2 regions of the Pantoea sp. Ae19-2 genome follow, and region 1 is predicted to be linked to the other one. Evidence: predicted binding sites of a transcription regulator. Region 1 holds the regulator's gene; the other holds the start of a gene.

Region 1 (7,971 bases):
GCAATCAGCGCTGGCATTACCAGCATATGATGAATGTTATTACGGTAGTAGGTCATCAGCACGGCCTGCTCGCGCGGCAGAATAATGATGTCACCAATACTGTCTTTCTCACTCTCGAACTTGTTCATGCTAAGGGCATGGTCCAGCAAGGCTTCGGCGGACATGTCTGGCAATGTTGCATCCGGTGAGTAGGGCACATTGCGCAGCAACTGGGTGTAGCACTCCAGTTGCTCAATCAGCTGCTCGCGAGTTAGTGAGCGCTGACGTGAAGCAAGCAGGGCGGTCACGCACAGGTTCATGGCATTCGCCGCGCCGGCTTCATTGATTCGCACCATGATGGTGGCCGCGATATCATTCGCCGTTGGGGTTAACCAACCCGGGCGTTGGGCTTCAATGGGATCGATAGAATCCCGCCATTCAGGAACGCGCTTGTTCAGATAATTTATCAGCGGCAGCGGCTCACCAAAATTCACGTATCCCTGGCCGAGGTTACGCAGCTTGCGCAAGCCGCGCACCATCTGCATAAAGCCTTCTTTCTCTTTAACGGCACCGCGCAGTTCTTTCGCGTAGGTTCCCACTTCCATGACGTGTTCATAGCCGATGTAAATAGGCACTAACGTGATAGGGCGCGTACCGCCGCGCAACATGGCCTGCAGCGTCATGGATAACGTCCCGGTTTTAGGATCCAGCAGTCGGCCAGTACGTGAACGGCCGCCTTCAACGAAGTACTCGACGGAATAGCCGCGGGTAAAAAGCTCGCCCAGATATTCGCGGAAAACGGTGGAGTAGAGCTTGTTGCCCTTAAAGGTACGGCGAATAAAGAAGGCACCCAGACGGCGGAAAATCGGCCCGGCAGGCCAGAAATTCAGGTTAATACCGGCGGCGATGTGCGGCGGTACCAGCCCCTGGTGATACAGCACGTAAGACAGCAGCAGGTAATCCATGTGGCTGCGGTGGCAGGGCACATAAACGATCTCGTGTCCGTCCTGCGCCAACTGACGCACGCGCTCACCGCCGTTCACATTGATACCCTGATAGAGGCGGCTCCAGAGCCAGCCCATTACCCGGTCCGTCACGCGAATGGCTTCATAGGAGAAGTTGGCGGCAATCTCTTCCATCATCTCGATGGCGTTCTGCTGCGCTTTCTCATGGGAAATCTTTTTACTGCGTGCTTCGTCTTCTACCGCTTTTTCAATCGCCTTCGATTGCAGCAGGCGGTTGAACAAATCCTGGCGCGCGGGAAGGCGCGGGCCAACAGCCGCCAGACGCTGACGGGCAAAGTGGATACGGGCAACCCGGGCCAGTTTCTGGGCGATGGATTTATCCGTGCCGTGCTCAGTCGCCATACGACGCAGAGAGACGGTCGGTGAGAAGCGCACAAAACTGTCACGTCCATGCCAGAGCACGGCAAAGAATTTTTGTACGCCGTTAAGCAAGCGCAAATGCGGTGGATTGTCTTCACCCTGCACTTCCCGGCCAGGTGCACGACCAAACATAACTGAAACCGGTAACATCTGAATATCAAGCTCAGGATTACTGCGGTGCAGATCAAGATATTCGTGGAAGATTTTTACCGACTCGACGCTGGGCACGAAATAGGGGAACACGCGCGGACCGTCGTGAATAAAGACATGGCGCGGCAACAGGGCCCCGTCAATCTCCAGTGGTGAGAGCGGATCGGGCAGATCGTGCCGGATGCACTGCGCACGCAAAGTGAGGAGATCGGCCTTTGAATCATAAGGCAGGACATACATAATAGGCCGGGTAGGATCCAGCCCATGTTCGGATACGGGATCGGCCGGAATGGCCTTACTCTTTACCAGAAACGAAAGGGGTAAATTCAGTAATTTATAAAAAAGTATACGCCAACCTGACATAGACAATATGAAGCCTCTTGTTAGCAAAGCGGCGCAAGCTTATCAGAAAGCGCAGCAAAAATCTGTGACAGCGACAATTGTGCGCTGCCCAATATTGACGTCAATCCTTTGAAAAGAGTTCCTTTATTATGACAAATAATGCCACCGGCCTTAACCGTATTGTGAAAGCGGCCGGCTATTCATGGCAAGGTCTGCGTGCTGCCTGGCAGCACGAAGCCGCTTTTCGTCAGGAAGCGGTTGCCGCAGTGGTGGCGATTATCCTGGCCTGCTGGCTGGATGTCGATACTGTTTCGCGCATCCTGATGATTGGTTCTGTCGTGCTGGTGATTATTGTCGAAGTCCTGAACAGCGCGATAGAAGCCGTGGTAGACCGCACAGGCCAAGAGCGTCATCCGCTTGCCGGGCGGGCAAAAGACATGGGATCCGCTGCCGTTTTTATCGCAATATTACTGGCCCTTTTTGTCTGGGGAACGCTGCTTTGGTCGCATTTGCGATAAGCGTTCCATCTCGGCTCAAATAACTGATTTTGACCTGAGTTTTGGTTTCCATTTCACCAATACCTGTATATACTCACAGCGACTGTATAAACAACCAGGGGGCGGGATGAAAGCATTAACCAGCAGGCAGCAACAGGTCTACGACTTGATTCGCGACCACATTAATCAAACAGGCATGCCGCCAACGCGTGCAGAAATTGCTGCACAACTCGGTTTTCGTTCGCCCAATGCGGCCGAAGAACACCTGAAAGCACTGGCGCGTAAAGGCGTGATTGAAATTGTCTCTGGTGCGTCCCGCGGTATCCGTTTGTTAATGGAAGAAGAGCCATCAGAGGGCCTGCCGCTGATCGGTCGTGTTGCCGCCGGTGAGCCATTACTGGCCCAGGAACACATTGAAACGCATTACAAAGTGGATCCCGACATGTTCAAGCCTTCAGCGGATTTCCTGCTGCGCGTAAGCGGTATGTCAATGAAAGACATCGGCATCATGGATGGCGATCTGCTGGCCGTACACAAAACGCAGGACGTGCGCAATGGTCAGGTTGTGGTGGCGCGCATCGATGACGAAGTCACGGTAAAACGCTGGAAAAAGCAGGGTTCTGTGGTGCATCTCTTACCTGAAAACAATGATTTCGAGCCTATCGTTGTTGACACCCGTGCCCAGTCACTGACCGTTGAAGGTCTGGCCGTGGGCATTGTGCGTAACGGTGAGTGGCTGTAAAACCGGTTAAGATTGTCGGCTTTCGTCAATCTTACTATTCCCCTGCTTGTCCTTACTTTTCCGCTGTGGGTTGACCTGAAACCCCGGCGGTTCATCGCACGGATTCACGAATGCGCTTTCTGACGGCTACCGATAAAAAACTGTGGCGGTTAGCGCTGCCCATGATCCTGTCAAATATTACGGTTCCTTTGCTCGGCTTGGTCGATACGGCCGTTATTGGCCATCTCGACAGTCCGATCTATCTGGGCGGCGTCGCCGTAGGCACGACCGTCACCAGCTTTGTCTTCATGTTGCTGCTTTTTCTACGCATGAGCACTACGGGCTTAACGGCACAGGCATTCGGTGCGGGCGATAAGACCGCGCTGGCGCGTGCGCTGACACAGCCACTGATCATCGCCCTGGTGGTCGGCATCCTGTTTATCTTCCTCCGCTATCCCGTCACCGCATTGGCGACCCGCTTTGTCGGTGGGGATCCGTCGGTGCTGGAACAGGCTGCCCTGTTTATTCATATTCGCTGGCTCAGCGCGCCCGCAACGCTGGCTAACCTGGTAATCCTGGGCTGGCTGCTGGGCGTTCAGTATGCCCGGGCACCCGTCATCCTGCTGGTGGTGGGGAATGTCATCAATATCCTGTTAGATCTTTGGTTGGTTCTGGGCCTGCACTGGGGCGTGGCCGGTGCTGCCACCGCCACCGCGCTGGCAGAATACGCGACGTTGCTGGTCGGTATGGCAATGGTGTGGCGCGTATTAAGGCTCCGTGGTATCAGGTTTGATATGCTCGCCCGCAGCTGGCGTGGCGATATTCACCGCCTTCTTCGCCTTAACCGCGATATCTTACTGCGCTCATTGCTCTTGCAGCTCTGCTTTGCCTCGCTGACCGTACTGGGTGCCCGTATTGGCCCGGATGTGGTAGCGGTAAATGCTATCCTTCTGATGTTTATCACTTTTACCGCTTATGCCCTGGACGGCTTTGCCTATGCCGTCGAGGCCTTTGCTGGCGAAGCACACGGGGCAAAAGACGGTAGCCGACTGCAGCAGGTATGGTTGTCTGCCTGTCGCCAGGCCCTGTTAGTGGCGCTGTTTTTCTCGCTGGCCTATGCTTTTTTTGGCTATCAGATCGTGACTTTGCTGACTTCTATTCGTGCACTGCAAGAGGCGGCCGATAGTTTTCTGATTTGGCAGATGGTGTTACCGCTGATCGGCGTCTGGTGCTATCTACTGGATGGCATGTTTATTGGCGCAACGCGGGGCAGAGAAATGCGTAACAGCATGGCAGTGGCTGCGCTGGGTTACTTCCTGACGCTCACGACACTGCCTTGGCTGGGCAACCATGGTTTGTGGCTGGCTATCGCCGTTTTCCTGGCCCTGCGCGGCTTATCCTTGTGGCTGGTCTGGCGTAAGCACTGGCGTAATGGCACCTGGTTCAATGCCTGACCGCTCAGCCGGAATTATGACGCAGGATACATAATATTTTCATTTTTTCCGGCAATCCTGAGATTACCTACTACAATTAACTTTGAATGGCGCTGATGACCAGCGCTTTATATCGTGATTTTGCTTAACTGCAAGATAATGCGAAACCGAAGGATAACGTGGAGGTCTGCAATGAATAAAGACGAAGCGAGTGGTAACTGGAAACAGTTCAAAGGAAAAATGAAAGAGAAATGGGGCAAGCTGACCGATGATGACATGCAAGTCATTGAAGGTAAACGCGATCAGCTGGTCGGTAAAATCCAGGAACGTTACGGCTACGCAAAAGAAGAAGCGGAGAAGGAAGTAACGGCCTGGGAAGGTTCTAACAAAGATTACCGCTGGTAATCACGCTTTTCAGGGACGCTCCTACCCGGGTCGGTACGCTCATGCCGGCCACCGCACAAGGATGTGCAAACTAGCCCCGCTTACCGCGCTTTTTCCCTTCAGTATGATGATCGTGATCACAATGTTCATGCTGTTCACACGCCTCAACTTCAGCACAGTTCTCACATAAGCCATGCGCTTCGATCACGCTATTTCTGAGGACAAAATGGGCTTCCTCAGCCAAAGAGGCGATGATCTGCTCCGCGCCCTGAGCCTGCTTTTCGGTCACGCCAGCACAGCGATCGCACACCAGCATAACCGACGTGTGTGCAGGCGCTTCGAAGTGATGGCACATTACGTAGCTGTTATTTGACTCCACCCGATGAATAAATCCCTGCTCTAGCAGGAAATCCAGCGCGCGATAAACGGTGGGCGGTTTTGCCTGTGGCTCGCTAACCCGCAGCTGATCAAGCAGATCATAGGCACTGATTGAGCCAGGCTGTCCGGCCATCAACCTCAGCACTTCTGCTCGCTGTGTTGTCAGGCGGACACCGCGCTGTAAACACAGCTTCTCAGCCTGGGTCATAATTTGCTCTGGCGTCATGGTTGACATGAAAGTTCTCCGCTGGACAGGTGATGTTATCTTATCACAATAATTATGTTGACGCTGAACCTCGCCAGGAGTCCCTAAGCCTGCCTTTTTGGCCGCTTTTCCCCCCTGTTTTCCCCCGGCAACAACCCGCCTGAGACCAGTGTATTTCAGAATGTTTATAGATATTTTTTACTTTTACTTTACATCTCACTGAGTTAAGCACTAATGTTTAAATGTTCTTAATAAAGTGCTGGCTCAGACCGGATTTGCCTGAAGCTTTTCTGGCGGTAACTGCACATATCGGATCGAAAAATAATCAATCCACGGAATTGCGCCACTATTTACTCTGAATTCACAGCAATAAAGCGTTAGCAATCCTCCACAATGGAGGTAACAAACTATTCAGTCGTTAATGTTTTGACGGCAATATTTCAGGTGATGATAAGCAAATGGCAAAATTAACCGTACCACGTTCCGTTCTGGTTTTTCCTGCAGTGTTCAATGCCCTGGTTTTTTCATCTTCCGCGCTTGCCGCAGGAACCTGGTATGATGCCCGTAACGATGCCATGGGTGGAACAGGCGTGGCGTCCTCGACCTACGGATCAGCCGTTCTGGCCAACCCGGCCTTGATGACCAAAGCGAAACCTGATGACGATGTCAGCATCATTATTCCCAGTGCCGGTGCGCAAATCACCGACAAAGACAAGATGGTCGATAAGATCGATAACATCACTGACACAGTGAATCGCTATCAGGATCTGTTCGAAAATGCATCGGGGTTTGAGCTGTTGCGTCGTATTCCTGAGATACAGGCCGCGTCAGGCGACTTAGCGAATACGCTCCGGGACTTACGCGGTAACAAAGCCAATGCCACAGCGGGCGTGGCGATCGCCGTAACCATCCCTAACGAAACCCTGCCTTTTGCTTTTGTGACTAAGGCTTACGGTACAGCACATGTACGCGCAAACGTGAAAGAGGGTGACATTGTCATACTGCAGGGCGTTGCTGATGGCAGCTTTGCAGGTATTCCTGGCGGTCCCTTTGGGCTGGCTAATATCCAAAACTTGCTGGGTTCCAGTGCCAATGGGCTGGCTGCACTGAATACGGATTATGGTATTGCCGTTGCGCATGAATTCACCATCGCCGGTCAGCCGGTTTCAATTGGCATTACACCCAAGCTGCAAAAAACCTGGCTGTATAACTATTCCGCCAGCGTCTATAACTACGACAAAAACGATTTACGCGATGGCCGCTACCGCAGCACGGAAAGTGGCTTCAACATTGATGCCGGCATGGCGACAGTGTTTGCTGAAAACTGGACGCTGGGCGTGACCGGACAAAACCTGGTTTCCCGCGATCTGGAAACGAAAGAAGTGAACGGCTACCGCGATACTTACGAAATCCGGCCGTTAGTAACCGCGGGTTTAGCCTGGGATAAAGGTCCCGTTACCCTGACAGGCGATGTTGACCTCACTGAAACCCATCGCTTTAAATCGCAGGAAAACAGCCAGTACGCTGGCGTCGGTGCGGAATACCGTGTACTGGACTGGCTGCAGTTACGTGCTGGTTACCGCGCGGACATGCGTTCGACTGATGAAAACGTAGCCACAGCCGGTTTCGGCCTGTCACCATTCAATAATTCTGTGCACCTGGATCTGGCGGGTTCGGTAGGCCAAAACAATACCTGGGGCGCGATGGCTCAGCTCGGATTTAATTTCTAATCTCCGCCATTCACGGGCGGGCGATACCTTGTCGCCCGCCCTTATGCTATCCTTGCGCAGAATATCATCACTGTTAACCACCGGACCGACTGCGCTTCATGACCGATACTTTTTCATCCCAACGTTTCTCCATTGCCCCCATGCTCGACTGGACTGACCGTCACTGTCGCTATTTCCATCGCCAGCTTACGGCTGACACGCTGCTGTATACCGAGATGGTAACAACGGGCGCGATTATTCACGGCAAAGGCGATTATCTGGCATACAGCGAGCAGGAGCACCCGGTCGCATTGCAGTTGGGCGGCAGCGATCCCGCAGCCCTGGCGCAGTGTGCGGCGCTGGCAGAGCAGCGCGGTTACGATGAGGTGAACCTCAATGTCGGTTGCCCGTCAGACCGGGTACAGAATGGTCGTTTTGGCGCCTGCCTGATGGCGGAAGCTGGCTTAGTGGCTGACGGCATCAAAGCGATGCGCGATGTGGTGGATATCCCGGTAACGGTTAAAACGCGCATCGGCATTGACGATCAGGACAGCTATGCTTTCCTTACCGACTTTATCGGCACGGTTGCCGAACGCGGTGGTTGTGACACCTTTATTATCCATGCCCGCAAAGCCTGGCTTTCCGGACTCAGCCCGAAAGAGAACCGTGAGATCCCACCGCTGGATTACCCACGTGTTTACCAGTTAAAACGCGATTTCCCTCAGTTAACGATTGCGATTAACGGCGGCGTTAAAACGCTTGGAGAAGCGAAAACGCATCTTCAGCAC
Region 2 (7,971 bases), 3.4 Mb from region 1:
TGCAGAAACCACAGCAGTTCATGAATGATGGAGCGCAGGTGGCACTTTTTTGTGGTGACCAGCGGAAAACCATCCTGCAGATTAAAACGCATCTGGTGACCAAAAATTGAAAGCGTGCCTGTACCGGTACGGTCAGATTTTGGTGTGCCTTCGTTCAGCACGTAGCGCATTAAGTCCAGATACTGTTTCATTTTTCCTCGTGAAGTTGTTGCTGCGGGCGACGGCGGTACGCCCAAATCATCATAATCACACCGGCAATAATCATTGGGATCGACAGGAGTTGCCCCATGCTCAGTCCACCGGTGAGCAAACCAAGCTGGGCGTCTGGCTGACGGAAGAATTCAACAATAATGCGGAATGTGCCGTAGCCAATCAGGAACAGGCCAGAGACGCTGCCCATCGGGCGAGGTTTACGAATAAACAGGTTCAGGATAATGAACAGCACGATGCCTTCAAGAAACAGCTCGTACAGCTGTGAAGGATGACGCGGCAGCACGCCATAGGTGTTCAGTAAGGCCTGGTATTGTGGGTTGTTGGCCGCCAGCGCGATATCTTCGCTGCGCGAGCCGGGGAAGAGCATGGCGAAACGGAAATTGGGATCGACACGGCCCCAGAGTTCACCATTGATAAAATTACCCAGGCGACCGGCGCCCAGGCCAAAGGGAATAAGCGGCGCAATAAAATCTGAGACCTGGAAGAAATTACGTTTGGTGCGACGCGCAAATATCAGCATCACCAGGATCACGCCAATCAGCCCGCCGTGGAATGACATACCGCCATCCCAGACTTTGAACAGGTAAAGCGGATTATCGAGAAACAGCGGCAGGTTATAAAACAGCACATAACCAATACGCCCACCCAGGAAAACGCCCAGGAAGCCCGCGTAAAGCAGGTTCTCTACTTCCTCTTTTTTCCAGCCGCTGCCTGGCTTGTTGGCCCGACGCACCGCCAGCCACATGGCGAAAACAAAACCCACCAGATACATCAATCCGTACCAGTGAAGCGAAAGCGGTCCGATCGAGAAGATTACCGGATCGAACTGCGGAAATGCGATATAGCCGTTATTCATCATTCACCGTTTATTTTCAGCCCTGAAAAGGGGACGTGATGTACATAAATTAGGGCTGGGCATGATAGCACAGCCAGTTTTCTGAGTAGCCGCAGAAATGTAACCTGGGTTAACGACCGCCGCGAATCAGGCCGCCCAGGCCGCGCTCTTCCATAAACGCCGAGACCAGCTGACGCACATCTGACGCTGAACAGGCTTTGAGCGCCTGGATACTGAGTTTCTGGACTTCTTCATAATCCAGGTGACGCAGCAGATATTTAACGCGTGAGACATTCTTGCCGTTCATGCTGAGATGGTGATATCCCATCCCTATCAATAGTGCCACACACATCGGATCGCCCGCCATTTCACCACATAAGCATAATTCCAGATTCGCCAAATGGGCTTCAATAGAAATTGCCTGTAGCGCACGCAGCATAGCCGGATGCAGCGAATCATACAGGTTCGCCACGCGGGTATTGTTACGATCCACCGCCAGTAAATACTGCGTCAGGTCATTGGTCCCGACAGACACAAAATCGACGCGCGACGCGAGGTGCGGGATCATAAACAGCATAGAAGGCACTTCAATCATAATCCCGATGCGCGGCGCCGGAATGGTATAGCCGAGCATCTCTTCCACTTCTGTCCCGGCACGCTGAATGAGCCGCCTGGCTTCGTCTATCTCATCGATATGGCTGATCATCGGCAACAAAATACTCAAATTGCCTGACGCGGCGTTAGCACGCAGCATCGCGCGCACCTGCACCATAAAAATCTCTGGTTGGTCGAGCGTGAGACGAATGCCCCGCCAGCCCAGGCAAGGATTCTCTTCACTGATCGGCATGTAAGGCAACTGCTTATCTGCCCCGATATCCAGCGTGCGCAGCGTAACCGGCTTTTCGTGGAACAGCTGCAGCATGCCCTGATACTGAGCAACCTGCTCTTCTTCCGATGGAAAACCGCTTTGCAGCATAAAGGGAATTTCAGTGCGGTAAAGGCCAATACCGTCAACCCAGCTGCCCAGCGTTTGCTCATGCTCCGGGCTCAGCCCCGCGTTCAGCATAACCTGTATACGTTGACCGCTACGCAGCTCGCCCGGCCTGTCCACGCCGCCTTCAGCCATTTTGCTGAGGGCATTTTCTTCACTGATTAGCCGCTGGTACTCCTGCACCAGAACCGGTTCAGGATCGATCAGCAGTTCACCGCGATAGCCATCGACAATCAGCAAACGTTTATTTAACTGACTGGGTTGAATGTCCGCACCCATGACGGTCGGAATGCCCATCGCCCGGGTCAAAATGGCCGCATGGGAGTTCGCCGCGCCGTCGCGTACCACAATCCCTGCCAGACGCTCGTGCGGAATTTCCGCCAGCGTTGTGGCGGTGAGTTCGTCAGCCACCAGCACGAAACGCTCAGGCCAGGCGTTCACGCCTACCAGAGAATCATCGAGATGGAACAGCAAACGTTGACCCAACACCCGCAGATCGCCGGCGCGCTCTTTCAGATAGCTGTCCGTCAGGCTGGCAAACTGGGCGGCAAACTTTTCAATGACGGTTTTGACCGCCCACTCGGCAACGGATCCCCGCTCGATCTCTGCGAAAAGATCCTTTTTCAGGCGTGCGTCCGTTAACAGGTGCGAGTAGAGATCGAAGATCGCCGCACTCTCTTTTTGCGCGCTGGCGGTAAAGCGTTTACTGAAGCGACGGAATTCACTGGCGGCTTCGGCCATGGCCAGCGACAAACGCTCGCGTTCACGCTGCGGATCCAGCGTTGAGGCGGCAGAAACCTGATCGAGTAAGGGCTGGGTTTCGTCTACCCAGCCCGGCGCGACGGCAACGCCTGGGGCGGCAGCAATAGCCCGAATGCGTGCCAGACGATATTGACCAAACAACTGACTCAGTTGCGATTGCGACAGTAAGGCAGCCAGCTGCGTGGCCAGGGTAACGAGAAACGACTCTTCACTTTCGTCAAACTGTCGATGTTCACGCTGCTGAACCACCAGCACGCCCATAAGCTGGCGGCGGCTGATAATAGGCACGCCAAGGAAAGAGCGATAGCGCTCTTCCTTTACTGAAGGAATGTACTTAAAGCTGGGATGGCTCTGCGCATCGGCAAGGTTAATCGGCTCAGCGAGTCGCCCCACCAGACCGACAATACCTTCATCAAACGCCAGCTTGACCGTTAGCCCACGCGGTTTTTTCAGACCGCGTGTCGCCATCAGGTAATAACACCGGCGTTCGTGATCGGCGAGGTAGACGGAACAGACTTCCGTTTCCATCGCCAGGCAGATCTCATTAACCAGAATGTCGAGTGCTTCATTCAGACGTGGCGCACTCGCCACCTTTTCAACAATTTCTCGCAACTGAGTGAGCATAAAGGGCGTGGCCTATCCTCTTTTACGTCGATGGGCAGGATGATTTCGCTGCACCGCACTCTCCTGCATGGACATCACTACGCCAGCGAACTCTTTCATCACCCGACGATAAACATCGCGCTTAAAGGAGACAACCTGACGGACCGGATACCAAAAGCTTACCCACCGCCAGCCGTCGAATTCCGGCGTGCTGCTGTGCTGCACATTAATGTCTGCGTCATTACACATCAACTGCAGAAGAAACCACTTTTGTTTCTGACCAATACAAACCGGTTTTGTGTCCCAACGCACCAAACGTTTTGGCAACTTGTAGCGCAACCAGTTACGGGTAGATGCAAGTATTCGAACATCTTTGCGGTGTAATCCGACTTCTTCGAACAGTTCGCGATACATCGCCTGTTCCGCGGTTTCACCGGGATTGATGCCTCCCTGAGGAAATTGCCAGGAGTGCTGTCCAAAGCGCCTGGCCCATAACACTTGCCCCTGCCTGTTACAAATTACGATACCAACATTCGGGCGGTAGCCATCATCATCGATCACTGGACTACCTCAAAAGCTAAATTTGAATGGTCTGATTGTTTCACACTCCTTACAGGCGGTAAACCACTGGATTTGCGGGCGCTTTGAGGCGTAAAGTCGGGATAACTCACAGACTCATGCGAAGTTATAAACAAAAGGCCGTAAAAAGAGAGATCTTATTCACGTTTTCTGTGGATAGCTTTGTGCAGAACACGGGAGTTAACTGAATAACGTACCAGGATGAATCTGAAGGTGCCAAACACCAGACCACGACTTCCTATTGAAATATAAAAATTTTTTTTTGCCCTGCTGCCTTTTACCCTGGCGGAAAGGAGGCGGATAATTCCTTCGCGCTGACAATTGGCTAAAGATCCATCACAATGCTTTTTATCCACAGCGATCGGCTCAAGCTTGCATCAAACGGCTTAATTTTTGTTGAAAAACAGTAAAGTCAAGGCTGTAAATGGAACCAGTAGGCAACCTGAAACGGGGTTATCCCATTTTTCTGTGGATAACTGGGCTTAAGATCCTGTTCATTATTGAGAGCAAGTTGGGATAACCTGCGACATTCGTTGGAGCCTGCCAATTTCGCTGTAAAAAAAAGTACTATGTTTCATGTTATTATGTGAGTTATACCGCGTTCTTTCCTGTGGAAAACCTGAGGCTGCCGCAGGCTGCTTAATTATTAATCATTATGAGTTATTCACATGACATTCCTTCCCGGGCCACCTGAAGACGAGTCAACACTGTTATCGCGCGCCCAGTCACTGGCAGGTTTAACGCTGCAAACCCTGGCCGGTCAGGCAGGCATTCCGATACCGGCCAACCTGAAACGGGATAAAGGCTGGGTCGGAATGCTGCTGGAATGGCATCTGGGTGCCAGTGCGGGCAGTAAAGCAGAACAGGATTTCGCACATCTGGGAATTGAACTAAAAACGATCCCTGTCGATCGCTATGGTAAACCGCTGGAAACAACATTTGTTTGCGTTGCGCCTCTCACCGGAAACAGCGGCGTCACCTGGCAAAACAGCCATGTCCGCCATAAGCTGGCGCGCGTCCTGTGGATGCCGGTAGAGGGCGAACGTGACATTCCGTTAGGCGAACGTCGGGTTGGCGCGCCGCTGCTGTGGAGCCCCGACGCGCAGGAAGACGAGATGCTGCGCCAGGACTGGGAGGAGTTGATGGATATGATCGTACTGGGTCAGGTAGAACGCATCACCGCCCGTCACGGTGCCTGGCTGCAGATTCGCCCCAAGGCAGCAAACAGCAAAGCCTTAACGGAAGGGATCGGCGATCGCGGGCAGCCCATCATGACGCTGCCACGCGGTTTTTATCTCAAGAAAAGTTTTACAGGCCCGCTTCTGGCACGCCATTTTCTGGTCTGACAACCTTATTCTCGCGTCCCTGGCGTTATTTAAATGTGAGTTAGACAAATTTGGTGCGTATAATCTTTGTTTAATTTTCGTTTAGGATATGAGTGCAGGTATGTTCGAGTGGATTACCGATCCCAACGCCTGGCTGGCGCTGGGCACCCTGACCATTCTGGAAGTGGTTCTGGGCATTGATAACATTATCTTTCTGTCGTTAGTGGTGGCAAAACTCCCCAAACATCAGCAAGCCCGCGCACGCCGTATCGGTTTAATGGGCGCAATGCTGATGCGTCTGGGTTTACTGGCCTCTATTGCCTGGGTCGCAAGACTGACCAACCCATTGTTTACCCTCATGGATCATGCTTTTTCAGCACGCGATCTCATCCTGTTGTTTGGTGGATTATTCTTGCTGTGGAAGTCCAGCATGGAGATTCATGAAACGATAGAAGGCGAAGAAGCCGAGCACAAAACCAACGTTCACTCTTTCATGGGTGCCATTGTTCAAATCATGTTGCTCGACATCATTTTTAGTCTCGACTCCGTTATTACGGCCGTGGGCCTCTCCGACCATTTGTTTATTATGATGGCGGCAGTGGTAATTGCGGTATTAATGATGATGGTCGCTGCCCGCAGTATTGGCGAGTTCGTTGATCGTCATCCATCGGTCAAAATGCTGGCTCTCTCGTTCCTGATTTTGGTGGGTTTTACCCTGATCCTGGAAAGTTTCGCGGTGCATGTACCAAAAGGTTACATTTATTTTGCCATGTTCTTCTCGATGGCCGTTGAGTGCCTTAACCTGATGCGCAGTAAGAAAAAAACGCACTAATGTTGTCAAGGGCGGCTCCGCGCCGCCCGGTTATTTTCAGATTGATACGATTAACCCAATCGGTAAAAGGATTTATTACTACACTTTTTGCAGTGGACGATTCGTGAGGATGAGCATAATGAAAGGGCTGAGTAAAATTGTATTATTGGCCGTTGCTGCGGTGACATTGGGTGGATGCAGTTCCAATTATGTTATGGCAACAAAAGATGGCCGGATGATTATGACCGAAGGGAAACCGAGCATTGATAAAGAAACGGGGCTGGTGCAATACACCGATCAGTCAGGCCATACGGTGCAGATCAACAGTGACGACGTTTCTACCATTATTGAACGTTAGATGCGAAAAGTATCGGCCTGTCGCCCCTCCCCCGCGTCGGCAGGCTATTTCTCTCTGTTATCCCCCTTTCTTAGCCGCTACGCCTCGCGCTATAGTCCCTGAAGTCATATTACTTATCCCTACAGAAAAGGAAGCCGGCAATGCACTATCACCGTATCCCCCATAGCTCGCTGGAAGTGAGCCAGCTTGGATTGGGCACCATGACGTTTGGTGAGCAAAACAGCGAAGCCGACGCCCACGCTCAACTGGATTTAGCCCTCAGTTCGGGCATCAACCTGATTGATACTGCCGAGATGTATCCTGTTCCCCCGCGGCCCGAAACTCAGGGGCTGACCGAAAAATATATTGGCAGCTGGTTAAAAAAGACCGGTAGCCGAGACAAAATCGTTCTTGCCAGTAAAGTTGCCGGCCCAACGCGCGGCAACGATGCGTCGATTCGTCCTAATATGGCGCTGGATCGCAAAAATATTCGCGAGGCGCTGGATGCCAGCCTGAAACGTTTAAACACCGACTACATCGATCTGTATCAGCTTCACTGGCCGCAGCGTCAAACCAACTTTTTTGGCAAGCTGGGCTATCAGTACAGTGAGAACAGCGTCCCTGTCACGCTGTTAGAAACGCTGGAGGCTCTGGCTGAGCAGGTGCGGGCAGGTAAGATCCGCTATATCGGCGTGTCGAATGAAACGCCGTGGGGCGTCATGCGTTATCTGCAGCTGGCAGAAAAGCATGAACTGCCGCGTATCGTCTCTATTCAAAACCCCTACAGCCTGCTAAATCGCAGTTTTGAAGTGGGCCTGGCGGAAATCAGCCAGCATGAAGGCGTGGAGCTGCTGGCCTATTCCTGCCTGGCGTTTGGTACGTTGAGCGGTAAATACCTGAATGGCGCGCAGCCCGCGGGTTCACGTAATACCCTGTTTAGCCGCTTTACCCGCTACAGCGGTGAGCAGTCTCAACTGGCGGTGGCGGAATATGTGGCGCTGGCCCAAAAACATCAGCTTGATCCTTCACAAATGGCACTGGCGTTTGTTCGTCAACAACCTTTTGTGTCCAGCACCCTGCTGGGCGCAACCACGCTGGATCAGTTAAAGATCAATATCGACAGCGCCAACGTAACGCTCAGCAATGAGGTTCTGGAAGAACTCGAAGCGATCCATCGCCGTTACACCTATCCAGCCCCCTGACGGGGACGACCAGCCGTGCGGTGGCACGGCTGGCCTGTCAGTCATCGTCTTTCAACAGGCGCAGTAGCCTCATTCCAGCGCCAGCAGATCTTCAATGCGCTGCGCGCGGCGGATTTCTCTCGGCTCGCCGTTTTCAAACAGGATCTCAGGAATCAGTGGGCGGCTGTTGTAGTTTGAGGACATCGATGCGCCGTAAGCGCCGGTGTCGTGAAACACCAGATAATCCCCGACTTTCGCGGCCGGAATAGCGCGGGTTTCCACCTTGCCACCTTCAAGCTGTGTGAAAACATCGCCCGACTCGCACAGAGGGCCT

What was found. Region 1 encodes LexA, which represses DNA repair genes until DNA is damaged. Its sites were predicted from a motif close to TNCTGTATGTACATACAGNA; they were not measured.
Region 2: a site for LexA is predicted at 4,400-4,419, ahead of mutH (DNA mismatch repair endonuclease MutH). Genes of this name have one in related genera too.

Annotation. Positions count from the first base shown of each region.
Region 1 is NZ_JBCHWE010000001.1:3,635,199-3,643,169, reverse strand. It holds gene plsB (glycerol-3-phosphate 1-O-acyltransferase PlsB) at 1-1,877, opposite strand, end outside; gene AAIE03_RS16750 (diacylglycerol kinase) at 2,006-2,374, shown strand; gene lexA (transcriptional repressor LexA) at 2,481-3,095, shown strand; gene dinF (MATE family efflux transporter DinF) at 3,206-4,528, shown strand; gene AAIE03_RS16735 (CsbD family protein) at 4,700-4,912, shown strand; gene zur (zinc uptake transcriptional repressor Zur) at 4,983-5,504, opposite strand; gene AAIE03_RS16725 (conjugal transfer protein TraF) at 5,933-7,204, shown strand; gene dusA (tRNA dihydrouridine(20/20a) synthase DusA) at 7,303-7,971, shown strand, end outside.
Region 2 is NZ_JBCHWE010000001.1:245,066-253,036, reverse strand. It holds gene thyA (thymidylate synthase) at 1-191, opposite strand, end outside; gene lgt (prolipoprotein diacylglyceryl transferase) at 188-1,069, opposite strand; gene ptsP (phosphoenolpyruvate--protein phosphotransferase) at 1,179-3,425, opposite strand; gene rppH (RNA pyrophosphohydrolase) at 3,438-3,965, opposite strand; gene mutH (DNA mismatch repair endonuclease MutH) at 4,652-5,329, shown strand; gene AAIE03_RS01185 (TerC family protein) at 5,430-6,140, shown strand; gene AAIE03_RS01180 (YgdI/YgdR family lipoprotein) at 6,259-6,477, shown strand; gene AAIE03_RS01175 (NADP(H)-dependent aldo-keto reductase) at 6,618-7,658, shown strand; gene lysA (diaminopimelate decarboxylase) at 7,728-7,971, opposite strand, start outside.